DNA from 2 places in the Flavobacterium arsenatis genome. Region 2 is predicted to be linked to the other one. Evidence: riboswitches for the same ligand, from Rfam matches in the RefSeq annotation. Region 2 holds a riboswitch; the other holds the start of a gene.
The links. Region 2 has a riboswitch for S-adenosylmethionine ahead of J2X31_RS05460 (trans-sulfuration enzyme family protein). Riboswitches for the same ligand answer to the same signal wherever they lie in the genome.
Positions count from the first base shown of each region.

Region 1: another riboswitch for S-adenosylmethionine. It lies ahead of J2X31_RS01680 (homocysteine S-methyltransferase family protein); the one in region 2 lies ahead of J2X31_RS05460 (trans-sulfuration enzyme family protein).

Region 1 is NZ_JAVDVI010000001.1:392,209-399,691, reverse strand. Features, by position in the region: gene J2X31_RS01700 (GLPGLI family protein) at 1-4, shown strand, start outside; gene J2X31_RS01695 (TonB-dependent receptor) at 37-2,724, shown strand; gene metK (methionine adenosyltransferase) at 2,955-4,205, opposite strand; gene J2X31_RS01685 (hypothetical protein) at 5,055-5,513, shown strand; SAM riboswitch class I at 5,610-5,718, shown strand; gene J2X31_RS01680 (homocysteine S-methyltransferase family protein) at 6,008-6,994, shown strand; gene metH (methionine synthase) at 7,100-7,483, shown strand, end outside.
Region 2 is NZ_JAVDVI010000004.1:27,665-35,147, reverse strand. Features, by position in the region: gene J2X31_RS05480 (ATP-dependent DNA helicase) at 1-46, shown strand, start outside; gene J2X31_RS05475 (hypothetical protein) at 87-467, shown strand; gene kdsB (3-deoxy-manno-octulosonate cytidylyltransferase) at 511-1,236, shown strand; gene J2X31_RS05465 (homoserine dehydrogenase) at 1,365-2,561, opposite strand; gene J2X31_RS05460 (trans-sulfuration enzyme family protein) at 2,902-4,080, opposite strand; SAM riboswitch class I at 4,228-4,339, opposite strand; gene J2X31_RS05455 (S8 family serine peptidase) at 4,568-6,190, shown strand; gene J2X31_RS05450 (DUF4184 family protein) at 6,193-6,927, shown strand; gene J2X31_RS05445 (NAD(P)H-dependent flavin oxidoreductase) at 7,097-7,483, shown strand, end outside.

The sequences.
Region 1 (7,483 bases), on a different contig from region 2:
ATAGACCTTTATAATTAGTATTTTACAATAAAAACAATGCAAAAACAAATCATTATTGCCCTTTTCTTATTAGTAGGAATTGCAACGAAAGCCCAAACGATAAAATTTGAAGGATATGTTTCCGACCCGAAAGGTGTTGGACTCGAAATGGCCAACGTCATGGCGGTTAATCAAGCAACAAAAGGGATGGATGCTTATTCGATTACGAATGATAAGGGAAAATTTCAATTGGCTTTGAAGCCGAATTCGAGCTACACCATCAAGATCAGTTACATCGGATATTCGGCTTTGGAAGAAACGGTGGTAACCACTACTGAAAACATCAACAAGATTTTTACGCTTCAGGAAGGAGTGGAGTTGGAAGGTGTAGAGATTGTGCATGAAATGCCGGTTTCCATAAAAGGCGATACGATTATTTATAATGCCGATTCTTTTACAACTGGAACTGAAAGAAAACTTGAGGATGTTTTGAAAAAAATGCCAGGCATAGAAGTGAATGCCGATGGTGAAATTGAAGTGGAAGGAAAAAAAGTCCAGAAACTGATGGTGGAAGGCAAGGACTTTTTTGATGGAGATACCAAATTAGGAGTGAAAAATATTCCTGCAGATGCGATTGACAAAGTTCAGGTTTTGAGGAATTACAATGAAAATTCCATATTGAAAGGAGTTGAAAATAATCAGGATAATATTGCCATGAACATCAAACTGAAGGATGGCAAGAAAAATTTCTGGTTTGGAGACATGACAGCCGGAATTGGTGTCGGACATAAGGAAGAACGGTATTTGGTGAACCCAAAATTGTTTTATTACAACCCGAAATACAGCATCAACCTGATTACGAATTTCAATAATATTGGCGAATTACCGCTGACGATTCAGGATTATTTTAAATTCACGGGTGGTTTCAGGAGCATGATGGCCAAAGGAGGTTCATCGTTTAATGTTTCGTCGAACGATTTGGGAATTGCTATGTTGCGGAACAACCGTGCCAAGGAAATTGAAACGAGTTTCGGTGCAACAAACTTTTCGTATAATGTAACCAAAGCTTGGACTTTAAGCGGTTTTGGAATTTTATCTTCTTCGATAACAGACTTGGAAACGAACTCACAAACCACGATTTTAGATACCGGAGCCGAACAAAAAAGTGAAGAAATCGCCCATCAAAAAAGTAATTTGGGATTGTTTAAATTGAGTTCGAGCTACAAGCCAAACACTGCATTTCAGTTTGATTATGATGTGTTTGGAAAACTATCAAAGCAGGATGAAAACAACGATTTGTTGAGGGAATCTATCGTGCAAGAATTTTCGGATACAGAAAGTATTTTTACGAAGAAAGACCAAAGTCCGACTTCTTTTAATCAGAATTTGAGCTTTTTCTATACACCTTCAGACAAGCATGTTTTTGCCTTGGAAATGCAACATCTGTATCAGGACGAAGATCCGTTTTACAATGCAAATTTAGAGAGTCGGCCTTTTGACTTGGTGGGTTATGTTTCTGGACAGGATAGAAACAATTACAACCAGAATCGTTTTGTGAAGACCAATAAATTTGATGCCAAATTGGACTATTATTATATGGTTACACCAAAAAGTAACATCAATATTACATTAGGAAACACGAATTCGCATCAGAGTTTTGATTCCAGTATTTTTCAGATTTTGGATAATGGAGCCCAGAATAATTTGGATGCTCCAGAAAACACCAATAATGTAAAATATGATTTTAATGATGCATTTGTAGGACTTCATTATAAGATATTGACGGGCAAATTTACCTTCACGCCAGGTTTTAGCATTCATTCTTATTCTATGAACAACAGGCAATTGGGAACCGAGTATAAACAAGATTTCTTTAGAATTCTTCCTGATTTTTATGCCTTGTATCAGATAAAAAAATCAGAATCGTTGACCTATAATTTCTCTTTCACTAATAGTTTTACAGACATCAATCAGTTGGTTCAAGGGAATATTCTGCAAGGTTATAGTAGTTTGTTCAATGGTGATCCGTCCCTTCAAAATGCAACTGCCCAACAGCATTCTTTGCGTTATTTCAAATATAATATGTTTAACTTTGAGAACATCAGTGCTTCTGTAAACTACAACAGGACTATGGATCCGATAAAAACAGATGCAACTTTCAATGGTGTCAATCAAATCGCAACACCATTTAATTCTGGTTTTGCCGACGAAAGCATTTCTGGGTTTGGACTTTATGGGCGTTCTTTTCTACGCAATTACAAAGCTTCTTTAAGCACAAGATTGGCCTGGTCTAAATTCAATAATAAACAAAATGGGAATGAAATTGTGTCGGAAAGCTTCACTCAAAGCTATACCCTTTCGGCTTCTACCAATTATAAAAAGCTACCCAATTTAGAGTTAGGATACTCGTTGACGGTCAATGATTATACAGGTGGAGCTTTTTACAACGAAAAACCTTTTGCGAAGTTGGATTATTATTTCCTAGATAGTTTTTCTTTCGTCACAGAATATGAATACAATCATTATTACAATGACGATAGGACTTCAGATAATAAATTCGATTTCCTTTCTGCAAGCTTGATTTACCAGAAAAAGGACAGCAAATGGGAATATAAAGTTTCAGGAACGAATCTCTTGAATACGACTTCAATCAACGATGATAGTTTCTCGCAATTGTTTACCAGAACGTCTCAATATAGAGTACAGCCGAGGTATATTATTTTCAGTTTGAAATATAATTTGTAATAAGAAGCTATTCCAGCTTTTCATTACAAGTCTTCAACAAAAATGCCATTTTTCTAAACAACAAAAAGAGCTTCCGTTGGTCGCTTTTTTGTTGCAAGAAAAATTGGCATTTTTTGTTTTCAGAGCTTTCCATTGCAATCTGGGCTAAAAAAAACCTGACTAATTAAAGTCAGGTTTTTCTTTGCATCCCGAAGCTTAGGAATTCGAGTATTTCTTTGTGAACTTGGCGGTTAGATTCCGAAAGCACTTTTCACTTGATCAATAAAATCTAATTTCTCCCAAGTAAACAATTCCACTTCAACTGTTTTTGTAAGTCCACCTGGAGCAGAAAAAGTTTTAGTAACCGTTTCTGGAGTTCTTCCCATGTGTCCATAAGCAGCCGTTTCGCTGTATATTGGATTTCTCAATTTCAAACGTTGTTCTATAAAATAAGGTCTCATATCAAAAATAGCTTCCACTTTTTTGCTGATTTCTCCATCGGTTAAATTTACCTTTGAAGTTCCATAAGTCACAACGTTGATCGAAGTTGGTTTTGCAACACCAATTGCATACGAAACCTGAACCAAAACCTCGTCACACAATCCTGCAGCAACTAAATTTTTAGCGATGTGACGTGTAGCATAAGCAGCACTTCTGTCAACCTTACTTGGATCTTTTCCAGAAAAAGCACCACCACCGTGAGCTCCTTTTCCACCGTAAGTATCAACGATGATTTTTCTTCCTGTCAAACCTGTATCTCCGTGTGGTCCACCGATTACAAATTTCCCAGTAGGGTTGATGTGATAGGTAATTTGGTCGTTGAATAAATGAGCATATTGAGGGTATTTTGCCTTCACTCTAGGAATCAAGATAGAAACCAAATCCGATTTTATTTTAGCCAACATTGTTGCTTCTTCGTCAAAATCATCGTGTTGGGTAGAAATTACAATAGCGTCAATTCTTTGCGGTTTATTATCGTCAGAATATTCTAAAGTTACTTGAGATTTTGCATCAGGACGTAGATAGGTTATTTCAGAATTTTCTCTTCTCAAATTAGCTAATTCCTTCAATAAAGCGTGCGATAAATCTAAAGCCAAAGGCATATAGTTTTCCGTTTCATTCGTTGCATAACCAAACATCATTCCTTGATCTCCAGCACCTTGCTCTTCTTTACTTGCACGATCGACACCTTGATTAATATCGGCAGATTGCTCGTGAATAGCAGAAAGAATTCCACAAGAATTAGCTTCAAACATATATTCGCTTTTTGTGTAGCCAATTTTTCGAATTACTTCTCTTGCAATATGTTGAACGTCAAGATAAGTGTTCGATTTTACTTCACCAGCAAGAATTACTTGTCCGGTTGTAACCAAAGTTTCACAAGCCACTTTCGATTCGGCATCAAAAGCCAAAAAATTATCAATTAATGCATCTGAGATTTGATCTGCAATTTTATCAGGATGTCCTTCGCTAACAGATTCTGACGTAAATAAATAAGCCATAAAATAAATTTAAATTAAGCAGAAGAAAAATAATTGCAAGGAAAAACTAAAGGAGAGTGGTTCTGCTTTAGCATTTTTTTTATTCCAGAGATTTTAGCTGGAATAAGAGGTTGCAATCAGTTCAAATTTTTCCTCTTGATTTCGTTTGCAAATGTATGAAACCATTTTGAATTGCAAATTAATCTTAACCTTTTTTTGAAAACTTGTGATTTTACAAGCTAGTTTTCAAAAATCTAAATACGTAGTATTTAAATAGATGTACCAAACCTTTAAATGTTAAAGTTTTAATTTACGTTTGGTCAATTCAAAAATAGTTCAGAAGTTTGCTTCATCAAAAAATAAAAAAAAATGAATTTAACTATTTGCATTTGTCGTCATATGATGTGGAAAATTTCCGCAGAGGACAGTATTGCATAATTTTAAATTTTTTAAAATATACCAATCAAACCTCTGCAAATCGCAGGGGTTTTTTTATTACCAATTTCAAGAATAAAAAATAATTAATAGTAATAAGAAATAAAAAAATGAATTCAATCACCCATACAATGTTCCGTTGTTGTTCAATTTGGATGCACCGCATTCATCATCATTGCTATTGCCAAAAGTGAAAGATCTGATCTTTGTTATAGTTCAACTATAAGCCCTTTTGGTAAGCCATCCAAAAGGGCTTTTTTTATAACCGTAATCAAAGCTATTCAAAAATAAAAGTTGTTTTTTGTTTGTTTGTTAGAAACTGTCTTTGGCTTTTGACATTGGTCAGAGGCAGTTTTTTTAAACAAAACCCAAAACCCAAAACCCAAAACCCAATACCCAAAAACCAAAACCCAAAACCTTTAAACCCATTCCTCTATGTCAGCTATCAAAATAAACCTCATACTCTTCGGAATAGGAAAAGTAGGAAGTGCCTTAATCAATCAAGTTATCGAGCAACAAAAAACGTTACTCGAAGAAAAAAACATCGAACTCGTTTTTGCCATCATCACCAATTCAACCCTTGCTTTTTTCGAAAGAGAAGACCAAAAAAACAGATGGGATGCCGATTTCACAAAATCACCGGCACCTTTCAGCATCCAGAACATAATCGATTATGCAAAGCAAGAAGAACTCGAAAATCTCATCGCCATCGATGCAACTGCAAGTCCCGAAATCATAAAGTCATACAATTTGCTTCTCGAAAACAATTTCGACATTCTTTCCGTTAACAGCAACATTCCCAGTCCGGAACCCGAAGCTACTCCAGAGAATTTGCTCAATCTCATACTTCAAATCGCAGAAAATTATTCCGCACAGAAACGCCAAATCGCCTAAAACTTGAACCTACAACGTTGTAGGTTTATTTTTTTTTAAACCAGTTGCAAATCACAAATCTATTGCATTACTTTGCACTGTTCATAAACATATTGATTGTTATCACGAAAGGCGGAGGGATTAGACCCAGTGAAGCCTTAGCAACCCTACTCTCGTAGAAGGTGCTACATTCTATCTCGTTATCCATAACGAGAACAGATAACTCGGAGAAATTCTCTCAACCTTTCCTTGATAACATAAATAGTATAAATCCTAATTGTCATTTCGACTTTTAGGAGAAATCTGAAGCAAATCGCTTGCGAATTGGAGCAATCCATATTCCTGCTGGATGCAATATCTTTTGTTCTGAACCCCAGAACAAAAGGATATTTGCAACCATCAGGGCTATTTAGGAAACCATTTTTGCAAAATAATCTTTTTTCACAAAAAAGACAAAATTATCAGATTAGATAAGTATAAACTTAGAGCCTTAGTGCCTTTGTGGCAAAAAAACTATGTCAAAAATAAACCAAGCAATAAAAGAAAGAATCCTTGTCCTCGATGGAGCAATGGGAACAATGTTGCAACGCTACAATTTCTCCGAAGAAGATTTCCGAGGCGAACGTTTCAAGGATTTTCCACATCCCTTAAAAGGAAACAACGATTTACTTTCCATCACACAACCCGAAGCCGTAAAAGAAGTACACCGAAAATACTTCCAAGCCGGAGCCGATATTGTAGAAACCAATACATTTTCCGGAACCACAATCGGAATGGCCGATTATCATCTCGAAGATTTGGTTTATGAACTCAACTACGAATCCGCCAAAATAGCCCGCCAAGTCGCCGATGAATTCACCGACAAGCCCCGTTTCGTTGCAGGTTCAATCGGACCAACGAACAGGACCGCTTCAATGTCGCCAGATGTAAACGATCCAGGATATCGTGCCGTAACTTTTGATGATTTGCGAATAGCCTACAAACAGCAAGTAGAAGCATTGATTGATGGCGGAAGCGATGTCTTATTGGTAGAAACCATCTTTGACACCTTAAATGCAAAAGCCGCACTTTTCGCCATAGAAGAAGTTAAGGAAGAACGAAACCTTGATATTCCAGTCATGGTTTCAGGAACAATCACCGATGCTTCAGGCCGAACGCTTTCAGGTCAAACTGTAGAAGCTTTCTTGATTTCCATCCAACATATAGATTTATTAAGTATTGGTTTCAATTGTGCTCTTGGAGCCGATCAATTAAAGCCTTATTTGAAAAGATTGGCACACAATACACAACTCAATATTTCGGCACATCCAAATGCAGGATTGCCAAACGCTTTCGGTCAATACGATCAAACACCAGAAGAAATGCAAGCATTAATCAAGGAATATTTGCAGGATAATCTAATCAATATAATAGGAGGCTGTTGCGGAACAACCCCAGAGCATATAAAGTTAATTGCTGAAGTTGCTTCTCAATTCAAGCCAAGAAAGTTTGAACTTGCATAGAAGTTTTCCTGCAAGGTTTTCAAAACCTTGTAGGTATTTAGAATAATCGTATAAATCAATAAACCTACAAGGTTTTGAAAACCTTGCAGGATTAGAAAAATATAAATGTCAAGAACAAACAAAATAAATTTACAACTTTCAGGTCTCGAACCGCTTTTCATTACCGAAGAATCTATTTTCGTGAATGTAGGCGAACGTACCAATGTAACAGGTTCGCGTAAATTTCTCCGATTAATAAAAGAAGAAAAATACAACGAAGCACTTTCCGTTGCAAGAGAACAAGTAGAAGGTGGGGCACAAATCATCGACGTCAATATGGACGAAGGGATGTTGGATGGCGTTTATGCCATGACCAAATTCCTAAACCTGATTGCAGCCGAACCCGATATTGCTCGAGTTCCCGTAATGATTGACAGTTCCAAATGGGAAATCATCGAAGCCGGACTGAAAGTCGTGCAAGGTAAAGCCGTTGTAAATTCCATTTCCCTT
Region 2 (7,483 bases):
TAAATTATATTTGATAGGATTTAAGGATGAGTATTTTATAGAATAGTATTGATTATTTTTAGTTGGAATTAATTGTAAATAATATAATGAAAAGATTAACAACAATATTCTTTATGTTTTTGACATTGCAAATAGCTTTTGCTCAAGAACCAGAATCGCTCATTAAACAGAAGATTGTTGATAAGTCAGAAGTTGTAATTGAGAAAATAGGGAACAGAGGATTGCTCTCGAAAACAGGAAATGTTTATTTTGTTGAAGATGATTTACAAACAATAACTGCTTATGGGAATCAGAAAAAAATATGGCAGATAAATATTTTAAAAATATTAGGAAAGCCTGAAGTTGGAAAGCCATTTATTCGATATTTAATACTAAGCGATACAAATTTAACGGTCATTTATGGAAAGCATAGTTTTGCAAAGTTAAGCTTAATAGATGGTAGCATAATATCTTTCGGCTCAGATTAAAACTTAGCAAAAACATAAAACATATAAATTACAACAAATAACAATGAAAGTAATTGCCGTCATACCAGCAAGATACGCCTCAACAAGATTTCCCGCAAAATTAATGCAGGATTTGGGAGGCAAAACCGTTATTTTAAGAACTTATGAAGCCAGTGTCGCCACAGGATTGTTCGATGATGTCTTTGTAGTAACCGATTCCGATTTGATTTACAACGAAATCATTTCAAACGGCGGAAAAGCCATCATGAGCATCAAGGAACACGAATCTGGAAGCGACCGAATTGCCGAAGCCGTTGCCGATATTGATGCTGACATCGTAGTAAACGTACAAGGCGATGAACCGTTTACAGAAAAAGGTCCGTTGGAACAAGTACTTTCCGTCTTTAAAAATGACCTTGATAAAAAGATAGATTTAGCTTCCCTGATGCGCGAAATCACCAACGAAGACGACATCAATAATCCCAACAATGTAAAGGTTGTAGTAGATCAGAATGATTTCGCCTTATATTTTTCCCGCTCTGTGATTCCTTATCCAAGAGAAAAAAATGTGGGTGTTCGCTATTTCCAACACATAGGAATTTACGCCTTCCGCAAACAAGCTATTATGGATTTCTACAGCCTTCCGATGAAATCTCTGGAAGCTTCAGAAAAACTGGAACAATTACGCTACCTAGAATTCGGAAAAAGAATTAAAATGGTGGAAACCACTCATGTCAGCATCGGAATTGATACTCCTGAAGATTTAGAAAAGGCTAGGAAGATGTTATAAAAGTTGATTGAGATATTAAAGTAAACCTTTCTAAAAATATAAAACTTTGCGTCTTAGCGACTTTGCGAGAAATAGTTACTCGCAAAGTCGCTAAGACGCAAAGCTGGTAAAAAGATAGCTTTGAAATATCAATTTTGTACTTCCAACAATACAAAAGATTTTTCAAAGCTTTCATCAAAGTGAATGCTTCTCAAATTCTCCAAAGAAATTGTCCCGGTAATGTAACCCGATTCGTGGTTCAAATACGACTCATCAATATTTAAAAAATGTTTCTTCAAAGTGATAGCATCTTCCACTTGATGACGCAAAAACACCTTCAAGTTCACATCATCCGACAAACTCAAATTCTCTTGTTGTGCAATTTTTTTATATTCATATTGATAATCATAACTCAAAGCCGAAATATCACTCAAAACCGCAGAAGCAGTAGGATGAGCTCCGGCACCTTTGCCTACAAAAAACTGTTCGTCGGCAAAACTCGTCTTCGTAATCACACCATTAAAAACATCATCCACATTAAACAATCGGTCTTCTGAATCAATAAATTTCGGAATTACGAATGCCGAAATTGTCCCATCTGCATTCTTGAAAGCCTGTGCCACCAATTTAATTTTCAATCCTTTTTCACGGGCATATTTTAACTCCAAACCACCAATTGAGTTGATGCCAATATTCAGTAAATCATCAGGTTTTGCAATGTATCCGAAAGAATGTGCCAACAAAATCAGCAATTTATATTTCGCATCAAAACCACCTGTGTCCAAAATCGGATTACTTTCGGCAAAACCTTTATCCTGAGCCTCTTTCAATGCCTCTTCATACGACAAATTATCCTTAAATGTCTTCGTCAAAATATAATTTGTCGACCCATTCACAATCCCCTGAATCGATTCCAAAAGGTCATTGTCATAATATTCCTCAAGATTTCTGATGATGGGAATACTGGCACAACAAGCCGCTTCATACAACAACGGAACCTGATATTCACGTTGCAATTCAAGCAATTCCTCAAAATGTTCCGCAATCATTTTCTTGTTGGCCGAAACCACCGCTTTTCCGCTTTTCAAAGCACGCGTCACAATTTCATAAGCCGCTTCAGCATCATCAATCAGCTCCACAATCACATTTATTTCGGGATCATTAAAAATATCTTCCTTGTTGAACGTAAAATTTTCAGCGCCAATTTCACGCTTCTTATCCTTATCCTTGACACAAATATTCTTAATGTTGGCCTTCAAACCAGGCGTTTTTTGCAACACCTCATACAATCCAAAACCTACACATCCAAACCCGAACAAACCTATATTTAATTTTTTTCTTGACATTTTCTTTTATTTTTTTATTCAACACGAATCACACTAATTTTCACGAACAAAAATTTGTGCTAATTTGTGCAATTCGTGTTATATTTTTTTTGGAGCAAAACCCAAGGCATCTTCTCAATCCATTTTCCCGCTTTCCACTACTATCTTTTTGTTCCGAACCCCGGAACAAAAAGGATAGTAGCTACAATCGGGGCTAGATGAAATCTTTAGGTATTTTTTAAACTTTTTGACAAACTGTTGCTGTTCTCCTGCAAGGTTTTCAAAACCTTGTAGGTCTTTTTTTCGCAAAGCTTTTTTAGATTATACCTACAAGGTTTTGAAAACCTTGCAGGAAATTCGTTTAGTTCAACGACGAAGCAGTTTCTACATTCACTTTAACCGCATTTTCAATCGCCTGTTTCAAATCGGCAATCAAATCATCAGCATCTTCCAAACCAACAGAAAGACGGATCAAGCTATCGGTAACACCAGACTGGTATCTTTTTTCAACCGGAATCGATTTATGCGTCATTTCGCAAGGCAAACAACACAAGCTTTTCACGCCACCCAAACTTTCTGCGAGTTTGAATAATTTTGTTCCCGAAACAATTCTCGAAGCCAATTCCTTATCATCAATCACCAAATCGAAAGTGACAACACCACCAAAATATTTCTGTTGGCTTTTTGCAATTTCGTGGTTCTGATGTGTTTTCAAACCAGGATAAAAAACGTTTTTGATTAGTTTTTCAGTTGTCAAGAATTCAGCCACTTTCTGTGCATTTTCAGCATGTTGCTTGATTCTCAAACTCAAAGTTTCAATTCCTCGGATCACCAACCAGCTGTCGAATGGCCCAAGTATGGCACCCGAAGCATTTTGTATAAATTTGATTTTAGCACCCAATTCTTCCGTAGCGGTAATAACCAAGCCGGCAATCAAATCGCTATGTCCAGAAATGTATTTTGTAGCACTGTGAACAATTAAATCCGCTCCATATTCAATTGGTTTTTGGGCAATTGGCGAAGCAAAAGTATTGTCAACACAAAATAAAACATTGTGTTCTTTTGCAATTTTTCCAATCGCTCTCAAATCGGCAATCTTCAAGGTTGGGTTGGTTGGCGATTCAATCCAAATCAAAGCCGTCTTGTCTGAAATGGCATTGGCAACATTTTGGGCATCTGTCGCGTCAACATATTTAATACTGATTCCGAATTTCTCATAAATGTGCGTGAATAAGCGGAAAGCTCCACCATAAATGTCATCAACTGCAATAATTTCGTCTCCAGTTTTCAACAATTTCACAACTGCATCGATGGCAGCCAAACCGCTTGAAAAGGCATAACCATTTGTTCCGTTTTCTAATTTGGCAGCCAAATCTTCCAAGACCTTTCTCGTCGGATTGTTGCTTCTTGCGTAATCGAAACCTTTGTGAACGCCAGGTTCTTCTTGTACGAAAGTTGAAGTTTGGTAAATCGGCACCGAGATTGAACCGGTTAATTCGTCTACTGGAATGTAGTTTAGGATTTGTGTTTGCTCTTGCATCTTTAAAATTTTTAATGTTTGTAAATATTTTTTTTGTTGATTAAAAAAAACATTCAAAACCAGATATCAGAGGAGCATAAACAAAAAATGCTCTTCCGATAAGTCAGAAGAGCATATAATATTTTGAGGTATTATAAACAATTTCTAAGCTTATCTTTCCCCGCCATTGGCAAGGGTTGAAGGTAGCACCTTAAACACAAAAGTGATCAGGTTGCTAAGACGTCATCGGGTCAATTCCCTCGGTCTTTCTGGATAAGAATAATTTTTTAAAGAACTTGAGTGCAAATTTAGAGCATAAAAATTTATAAATCCAAATAAATTTTGAATTATTTTTTAAATCATTGAATTTAAGTGTTTTAAATATGTATTTGATTGGTTTATTTACAATTAATTTTTTATTTCGAGGTTGATACTGTTATTAAAACATCCTAAAAATATCAATAACAATTCGTAAATTTGAAACTTATTGAGTCGTTCAAAAAATCCTATGAAAAAATATTTACTACTTTTTTTTCTTCAAATCACTGCTTTTTCATTTGCCCAAATTGAAGATGCCTGGGTATATTTTAACGATAAGCCAGATACAGCTTTTTACCTTGAAAATCCATTGGAAATGCTCTCGCAAAGAGCTTTGGATAGGAGGAATTTGCAAAATATTCCATTGGATGAAAAAGATGTACCAATTGCCATTTCATACATCGAACAAATTACAAATTCAGTTGGAATTACCGTAATGGCGAAATCAAAATGGCTGAATGCCTTGCACATTCGCGGAACAATTTTGGACATACAAAACCTTGAAAATTTAGAATTCGTAGATCATGTGGATTTTGCAAATAAAAGCCTCAATAATGGAAATTTAGAGCGAAATGCCAATCAGCAACGAGCAAGTAATGTTAATAAAAACCTCGAAGCTTTAGTGACTTTTGGTTACGGAAATTCAAACATTCAGATTGAAATGCTCAACGGACATCTGCTTCACGAACAGGACTTTACAGGAACTGGAAAGATAATTGCAGTTATGGATACTGGTTTTGTGGGTGTTGATGTGACGAGTCCATTTCAAAGAATGCAGGAGAATAATCTGATTTTAGGAGGTTATGATTTTGTAAATTCAAGCACCAATTTTTATGGTGGTGGATCTCACGGAACGATGGTACTTTCCACAATGGGAGGTTTTGTAGAAAATCAACTTGTTGGAACGGCTCCTGATGCTCATTATTGTCTTTTTGTAACGGAAGATATCAATGGAGAAAATCCAGTTGAAGAATCTTTTTGGGTTGAAGCGGCTGAAATGGCGGATAGTTTGGGTGTGGATATCATCAATACTTCGTTGGGTTATTTTGGCTATGATAATCCTGATTACAGCTATACTTATGAAGATATAAATGGCACAACTTCGTTTATTTCAAGAGGTTCAGAAGTTGCCTTTTCCCGTGGGATGATTTGTGTTACTTCGGGTGGAAATTCAGGAACTACCGAGAATCCTCATATTGCAGTTCCAGCTGATGCAGAACATACTTTAGCCGTTGGAGCCGTTATGCCTGATGAAAGCTATGCGACTTTCAGTTCCATCGGGCCTTCTTTTGACGGAAGGGTCAAACCGGATGTGATGGCACAAGGTAAAAATGCTGTTGTTTCGAATGCCATTGGAGAGATTGTAACATCCGATGGGACTTCGTTTTCAGGTCCCATTACTGCAGGATTGGTGGCTTGTTTATGGCAAGCTTTGCCTGATAAAACCAATGCAGAAATCATACAGTTGATAAAAGAATCTGCAAATTTATATGCTACTCCGAATGCTCAATTTGGGTATGGAATTCCCGATTTTGATTTGATTATTCAGAATGCTTTAGGAGCGAATTCATTTGTTGAAAATAAATTTATTGTGTATCCAAATCCTGTTGAAAATGTATTGAATTTGAGTTTTTCAAAAGGCTTTAAAACTGGAGAAATCAGTATTTACAATAGTTTAGGACAAAGGGTTTTATTGGAAAAAATGAACGCTAATCTATCTCATTTATCTTTGGAAGATCTTGCTTCTGGAATTTATTTTTATGAAATAGTTTCTGGGGATGTTTCACAGAAAGGGAAATTAATAAAGAAATAAAGATGCCGTTTACATTTTCTCATCCGGCAATTGTTTTGCCTTTGGCTCTTTTGCCTAAACGATTTTTCTCTTTAACCGGACTTGTGGTTGGAAGTATGATTCCTGATTTTGAGTACTTTTTAAGAATGAAACTACAGAGCAATTATAGCCACACTTTAGAAGGTGTTTTTTGGTTTGACTTACCTCTTGGAATCTTGGCGTCGTTCGCATTTCATAATTTTGTGAAGAAGAGTTTTATTGATAATTTACCTTTATTTTTAAAATCAAGATTTTCTATTTTCAAAGCATTTGATTGGAATGCATATTTCATTAAAAATTGGTTGATTATTTGTATCTCAATCCTCATTGGAGCTTTTTCTCATCTTCTTTGGGACAGTTTCACTCATTATGATGGCTATTTTGTGAACAAGTTTCCTATTCTTCAAGACAGTGTCCTTTTTTTAAATTTAGAAATGCCTATTTTAAAGATAGCACAACATGCAAGTACATTCTTGGGTGCGATTTTAATTTTTGTGGTTATAATAAAAATGCCAACACAGGAGATTCAACATCAAAAAATAAACATTAATTATTGGTTCTTTATCTTTATAAGCTCATCGTTAGTTACAATTTTTAAGGTTTGGATTGTAGAGGATCATAAATTTGGAAACTTATTAGTAACTTATATAGCATCGTTATTGTTGTCATTAATTTTTTGCCCATTATTTTTGCCGAAAAAAAAGAACGAAATTTTGTAAGTTTGAAAGTTTAAAAACACAAAAGACGATCCCTTTTAGCCCCGACTGGAGGGAATCTCGTCTTTTGGGATGAGATGGAAGGAAGGCGGGAAAATGGATTGAAGATAAGGCCCAAGCGATTCGCTCCAAATAAAAAATCAATTAGAATATCAATTTTCAATATTTAGAAATGAACAAAATCACAGAATTATTCAATATAAAATACCCAATTATTCAAGGGGGAATGATTTGGAACAGCGGTTATAAATTGGCAAGTGCCGTTAGTAATTCAGGCGGTCTGGGCTTGATTGGTGCGGGTTCGATGTATCCTGATGTTTTGAGGGAACACATCCAGAAATGCAAAAAAGCAACCGATAAACCGTTTGGTGTTAACGTTCCGATGCTGTATCCGAATATCGAAGAAATCATGAATATTATCGTGGAAGAAGGCGTGAAAATCGTTTTTACTTCGGCTGGAAATCCCAAAACGTGGACAGCTTTCTTGAAGGAAAAAGGAATTACGGTCGTTCACGTTGTAAGTAGTTCAAAATTTGCCTTGAAAGCCCAAGAAGCGGGT